DNA from 2 places in the Thioalkalivibrio sp. ALE12 genome. Region 2 is predicted to be linked to the other one. Evidence: riboswitches for the same ligand, from Rfam matches in the RefSeq annotation. Region 2 holds a riboswitch; the other holds the start of a gene.
What was found. Region 2 has a riboswitch for cobalamin ahead of F614_RS0102555 (porin). Riboswitches for the same ligand answer to the same signal wherever they lie in the genome.
Positions count from the first base shown of each region.

Region 1 (3,266 bases), 290 kb from region 2:
GGACGCCACTCGCGCTGGCCGCCATAGGGCGCCGGGCCGCCCAGCACCACGCCCAGCGCACCGGCCCCAGCGGCCATCACCGGCCCGGCATTCGGGCTCTTCCATCCGGCGGCCTGTTCACGCCAGCACTGCAATGCGTCCCGCCCGCGCCCCGCCAGGGCATAGGCCAGGGCCGTCAGACGCGCCGGGATCAGGTTCATGGCGTCATCCAGCCGCGCGGCCGCCCAGCCGAACGTGGCATACCGCTCGTTACGGTACCCCCACATCGCATCCAGGGTATTGACCAGCCGGTAGGCCACCACGCCTGGTGCCCCGGCGACCAGGAACCAGAAGATCGTGGCAAACAGCGCATCGTTGCCGTTCTCCAGGACCGACTCGATGGTCGCCCCGCTCACCCCGCGCACGTCCAGGGCCTCCGTGTCCCGACTGACCAGCATCCCCACGCCCGTGCGGGCACCGTGCAAATCATCCGTCTCCAGGGCCCGCGCGACCACCTCGGCGTGTTCGTCCAGGCTGCGCCAGCCAATCGCCAGGGTCAGGATCGCCAGCGACAGCAACCAGCCCCAGGCCAGCGACGCCCCCAGAGCGGCCAGCGCCACCCATGGCAGGACCAACGCCGCGAGCAGCAACGCCCCGCGCAGGCGACTGGGCGCATGCCAGCGGGACTCGGCCCAGGCCGCCAGCCGACCGAACCCGGCCAGCGGGTGGAATCGCCGCGGATCGCCGAACAAGCGATCGAGGATCAGGGCGCCCATCAGGATCAGGAAGGCGCTCATGCGCTGTCGGATCCGGTCCGTTCGTCCGCCCCGTTTCCGGCGCCTGCCGCATCCGGGTCGGCTGCCAGCTCGCCGGGCACGCCCCAGCGATCCTGAAAGACCAGTTCTTCCAGGGGCCGCCGACGATCCCAGCCCGCGGTCTCCAGCATTGGCCGGTCGTAGAAACGCTCCACATGGCCGAGGCACAGCACCGCGATCGGATAGCCGCCCTCCGGCATGTCCAGCTGCCGCGCCAGCCAGTCCGGATCGAACAGCGAGACCCAGCCCATGCCCAGCCCCTCCGCGCGGGCCGCCAGCCACAGGTTCTGAATCGCGCAGGCCGCCGAGCACAGGTCCATCTCCGGTAGCGTACGGCGCCCCAGCACATAGCGTTCGCGGCCGTCGGTCAGGGCCACGACCAGCAACTCCCCCGCCTCGCGGATCCCTTCCAGCTTCAGGCGGTGCACCTCCGCCGCGCGCTCCCCGCAGGCCTCGGCGGTGCGGGCCTGCTCGTCCGCGGCGTGGGCATGCAGGGCCTCGCGCAGCGCCGGATCGGTTACCCGCAGGAAGCGCCAGGGCTGCATGTACCCGACGCTGGGCGCGCGGTGGGCGGCCTCCAGCAGCCGGCGCAGCGTAGCGCCATCCACCGGATCCGGGCGGAAATGGCGCATGTCGCGGCGTTCCCCGATCACGCGATAAACCGCCTCGCGCTCGGCCGAGGCGAACGCGTTCGGATGCCCTTCTTTCGGTTTGGGGTCTGGGTTCGTCATGCGTTTCCGTCGGGGCGACGGCACGGCGAAACCACGAAGGAACGGGCACCGCAGATGGTGCCCGTGCCCTCGATCGTTGCCCGCCGCACGATCGCAGGATGCGTCATCACCAGGCCGGTCTCCGGGCTCGCGAGCGTCGGCGGCTGCCGATGCCACAGACGCCTTCCCGTGACCCGTGGGGGCACAGTGGCCAAGCCTGCGGTGTGGTTCGCCGCTCACTTACCGTTGCGGGGGCAGCGCCGGATTTGCACCGGCTTCCCGTTTCACCTGCGCATTGCAGGCACCTGATTCAAGCCGCCGTATGATACGCGTTCGGCGCGCCCCCGACCAATTTGGGCACCAAACCATCTTGCCCATGCTGCTATGATGAAACGCTTTTGCGGCTTGCGCGCACTACCGCAGACGTCCTCCATTCGACCTCGCAACAGCGCCACAACCACCGGATTTTTATGAATTTCAAGACCCTCGGACGCTCCTCCGCCCTGCTCGTCGCGACGTTGCTTTGCACGGCGCCGGCACTGGCCGACCCGGTCTCGGTGACCGACGATGACGGTCACGAGATCCGGCTGGAACAACCCGCCGAGCGTATCGTCAGCCTCGCCCCGCATATCACGGAGGTCCTGTTCGCCGTCGGGGCCGGCGACAAGCTGGTGGGCGCGACCCAGCACAGCGACTTCCCGCCGGAGGCGGAGATGCTTCCCCGGGTGGGCGGCTACAGCCGCATCGATATGGAGCGCGTCGTGCAGCTCGATCCGGACCTGGTCGTTGCCTGGCGCAGCGGAAACTCGCAATCCCAGATCGAACACCTGCGCGAGCTCGGCTTCCACGTCTACGTGTCGGAGCCCCGCAGCTTCGACGGCGTGGCCGCCAGCATGCGCCGCATGGCACAGCTCGCCGGCACCGAGACGCAGGGCGACGCGGCCGTGCAGGCCTTCGAGGAGGCGATCGACACCCTGCGCCAGGACTACGCCGAGCGCGACCCGGTACGCCTGTTCTATCAGGTGTGGGAACAGCCCCTGATGACGGTGAACGACGACCACCTGATCAGCGAGGCGATCCGCCTGTGCGGCGGGGTAAACGTATTCGGCCACCTGGATCGCCTGGTCCCGCGCATGGATCGCGAGGCGGTCATCGAGGCCGATCCGGAGGTCATCATTGGCGGCGGCATGGGCGAGGATCGCCCCGACTGGGTCATCGCCTGGACGCAATGGGAGGACATGACCGCGGTCCAGCGCGACAACCTGTTCTTCATCCCGCCGTCCCTGCTGCAGCGCCATACCCCGCGCATCGCCGAGGGCACCCGCCTGATGTGCGAGGAGCTCGAGCGGGCGCGCCTGCGCCGGGCGGACTGACCCCTCGTGACCCGCGCCTTCCTCCTTGCCGCCGCGGTCCTGCTGCCGGCGTCGCTGCTGGCGGTGCTGATCGCGCTGGCCTTCGGCAGTGTCGCGATCGCGCCCGGCGACCTGCTGGCGGTGATGCTCGGCGAGGGTAGCCGCCTGCACGACACGCTGGTGCTGGAGCTGCGCCTGCCGCGCGCCCTGGCGGCCTTTGCCGCAGGCGGGTTGCTGGGTCTGGCCGGCGCGCTGATGCAGGTGCTGCTGCGCAACCCGCTGGCCGATCCCTACGTGCTGGGCCTCTCCGGCGGCGCCTCCGTCGGCGCCCTGCTGGCGATGCTCGCGGGCCTGTCGATGTTCTCCGTCTCGCTGGCCGCGTTCGCCGGTGCCCTCCTGTCCACGGTGAT
Region 1 covers NZ_KB905905.1:264,487-267,752, forward strand. The annotation lists gene cbiB (adenosylcobinamide-phosphate synthase CbiB) at 1-776, opposite strand, end outside; gene bluB (5,6-dimethylbenzimidazole synthase) at 773-1,525, opposite strand; cobalamin riboswitch at 1,620-1,828, opposite strand; gene F614_RS0101265 (cobalamin-binding protein) at 1,975-2,877, shown strand; gene F614_RS0101270 (iron ABC transporter permease) at 2,884-3,266, shown strand, end outside.
Region 1: linked by a shared signal. The riboswitch ahead of bluB (5,6-dimethylbenzimidazole synthase) and the one ahead of F614_RS0102555 (porin) in region 2 are both predicted to bind cobalamin.

Region 2 (3,266 bases):
GAAAGCCCGGTGCGGGTCCAGATGGGCCTGCGCGGCATGGGTGTCGCCCCGGCCGGTGTGGAGATGGACAACACCGGCCACCACCACCTGCTGGTGAACAAGCCGCTCGACGAGGTGGACCTGGACGCCTCGCTGCCCTTCTCCGACCACAAGCGCCATTTCGGCGGCGGGCAGACCGAGGGCGAGCTGGAACTGGAACCCGGCGAATACGCCCTGCAACTGCTGTTCATGGACTACCGTCACATCAGCTTCGACCCGCCCGTTGTCTCCGAGAAGATCACGATTACCGTGGAATAGATCTGTACCACACCATCAAAAAGCCCCCCTCCGTTTCCGGAGGGGGGCTGGCGCATTCGATTCCGATGCGGCCGGTTACGGCAGCGCAGGAATCTCGAACTGCGGCATGTCGCCGGTCAGCGCGTGCATGAAGGCCTCGATATCCGCGACCTCGTCATCGCTGAAGTCCTGCCCCAGCATTTCCTCGCCCATGATGCGGATCGCCTCTTCCAGCGTGGCGGTCTCCCCGTTGTTCATGTAGGGGTAGGTCAGGGCCACGTTGCGCAGGGTCGGGGTCTTGAACGCAAACCGGTCGCTCTCCTCACCCGTGACCAGGTAGCGGCCCTCGTCCTCCGAACCCGGCACCTGGATACGGTGGAAGTTGCTGTCGGTCAGCGCCGGCCCACGGTGACAGGCCACGCAGCCGTTGTCGGCGAACAGTTTCATCCCGCGCATCTGCTGCTCGCTCATCGCGCCCTCATCCCCGGCCAGCCAGCGATCCAGCGGCGAGTTCGGGGTGTTCAGCGTACGCTGGAACGTCGCCAGCGCCTTGGCCACGTGGTCGGTATTGATCACGTTGTCGCCGTCATAGTCGGGATAGGCGGCCTCGAATTTCTCCTGGTACTCATTGAACTCCTCCAGGCGGGCGATCGCATCCTCCAGCGGCATCGCCATCTCGATCGCGTCCTGGATCGGGCCCAGGGCCTGCCCCTCCAGGTCGTCCTCTCGGCCATCCCAGAACTGCGCGGTGAAGAAGCCGGAATTCAGCACGGTCGGGGTATTGCGCTCGCCAACCTGGCCGTCATGGCCTACCGCGCGCGGGATGCGGTCCGCCCAGCCCAGCGCCGGGTTGTGGCAGGTCGCGCAGGAGATCACGCCGGAGCTGGAGATGCGCGGCTCGAAGAACAGCATCTTGCCCAGCTCGATCTTCTCCTTGGTCATCGAGTTGTCCGCCGGGATCGGCGGCAGCGCCGGCAGCGGCTCGAACACATCGCGATACTGCGAGTAATCAGTATCCGCCACGGCGGGCGCGGCCACGCCCAGCGCCAGGGCGGTGCAGGCCGAAAAGATGGCGCTGCGAAGATAAGAACCTCGGATCATGGCAAAGTCTCCCTGAAATTGGATCGGTGTCGGCGAAGACCGATATAGACTCGGTCCAAATCACCTGAATCCCACCCTATCGACCCGGTATTCGATCGACCAGCGAAATCAGCGCTCCCGTTGATCCAGATCAATCACTGCGGTTGGTCGCTCATCAAACGCTCTTCTTGCCAGCCTGTTTGCACCCCAGTACCCTTCGCCCCGCCTCCAGGTGCCCTGGCGTTCCATCGCCGGGGATAATCGGGAAGCCGGTGCGCGAACTGCCGTTCGCAATGCCGGCACTGCCCCCGCAACGGTAGGTGAAGACAACGGATCAACAACCACTGCGCCGCAATTCGGTGTGGGAAGGCGATCCGCCCGGGCACCCCCGCCCGCTTCACGAGTCCGGAGACCGGCCAGGAGGAAACCTGACGCTGCGGCGGGCAAGCGGTCGGGTCGGGCTTGCTGTGTCTATAGTCCCCGACCTCCCCTGGCCCACCCAGCGTCGTTCCATCCACGGCGCACGGGGTGTGCGTCCCAGGGAGAATGACCTTGAACAAACCGACCCGACGACCCGGCCGGCCGCCACTCCTGGCTCCGGCCCCGACCCTTCTCGGCCTGTTGATCGCCAGTGGCGGGGCTTCCCCCCTCCAGGCACAGTTCGAGTTCGGCAGCGAAGCCGACGGCTTCGCCATCACCCTGGACCCGCTCATCCAGGGCCGCTACGCCATCGAGCGGGTCGACGAGGGAACCACCACCGAATTCGACTTTCGCCGTGCCTGGCTGGACACGACGGGCACCCTCTTCCACCCCGATCTTAGTTTTCGCCTGCAGCCCGACTTCAGCAGCGGCGAGCTCTCGATGCGCGATGTCTGGCTCCAATACGCACTGACCGAGTCCCTCGACCTGCGCGCCGGCCAGTTCACCGTGCCCTTCGGCCTGCCGCGGGACATCGGTGGCCCCAACCGGCTGTTCACCGAATTGAGCATCGCGGGGAATCAGTTCGAGGTCCCGGCTGGACGCGATACCGGCGTCACCCTACTGGGGGGCGACGGCGACGACCGGGCCTGGGCCATCGGCGTGTTTGATGGTCGCGGCCGCCTTGACCAGCGGGATGACCGACCGTCCACCTCCGGCCACCTGTTCAGCGCTCGGGGGGCCTGGGCACCGGTAGGCACCCTTCCACGCGACAACACGACCGTCGGCAAGCCGGTCGAGCATACAGTGGCCCACGGCGTCGGCCTGCAGGCGGCGAACCGCAATCACCTGCGCGACTGGACTCGCGGGCGGGAGAACCAGGTAAATCAGCAACGCGCCGACTGGGTCACCGCAACGGCCGACAGCGTCGTCAAGTTTGCCCGCACCGCCATTTCATTCGCCGCCTTCCGCCGCGACGTATCGCCCGATCACGGCCCCGCATACCACGACTTGGGCGCCGAACTCGAGCTGGCTCAGGCACTGCCCTGGGAGGGGCTAGAGGTTGCCGCGCGCCACGCTGTGCTGCGCCACGACGCCGGCGACGACCTCGGCACCGACGAGCGCTGGCAGCGCGAGCGGGGCGCCGGCCTCAACTGGTACCACCGCGGCCAGCGACAAAAAACCCAATTGATGTGGCTGGACCGCGACGCCGGCACTTCGGACTGGGAGCTGCACTTGCAGCACCAATTCCGCTTCTGACACTGGAAAGGAGATCCGACATGACTCGAACCCCCTTTACACCGGCCCTCCGGATCGCCGGCCTTGTCCTGTTCCTGCTTGCTGCCACCGGCGCCCATGGCGACGAGGTGACGCTCCCCATGCCCGGCCCCTGGGGCAAAGACTACAGCGAGACGATGGACAACCCGGCCACAGTAGACGCCACCGAGGCCTTCCAGCGCTTCCGCCAGCAAAGCATGCAGGGCACCTCAGCC
Region 2 covers NZ_KB905905.1:555,790-559,055, forward strand. The annotation lists gene F614_RS0102545 (DUF4399 domain-containing protein) at 1-297, shown strand, start outside; gene F614_RS0102550 (cytochrome-c peroxidase) at 373-1,377, opposite strand; cobalamin riboswitch at 1,570-1,792, shown strand; gene F614_RS0102555 (porin) at 1,903-3,033, shown strand; gene F614_RS0102560 (cytochrome c) at 3,054-3,266, shown strand, end outside.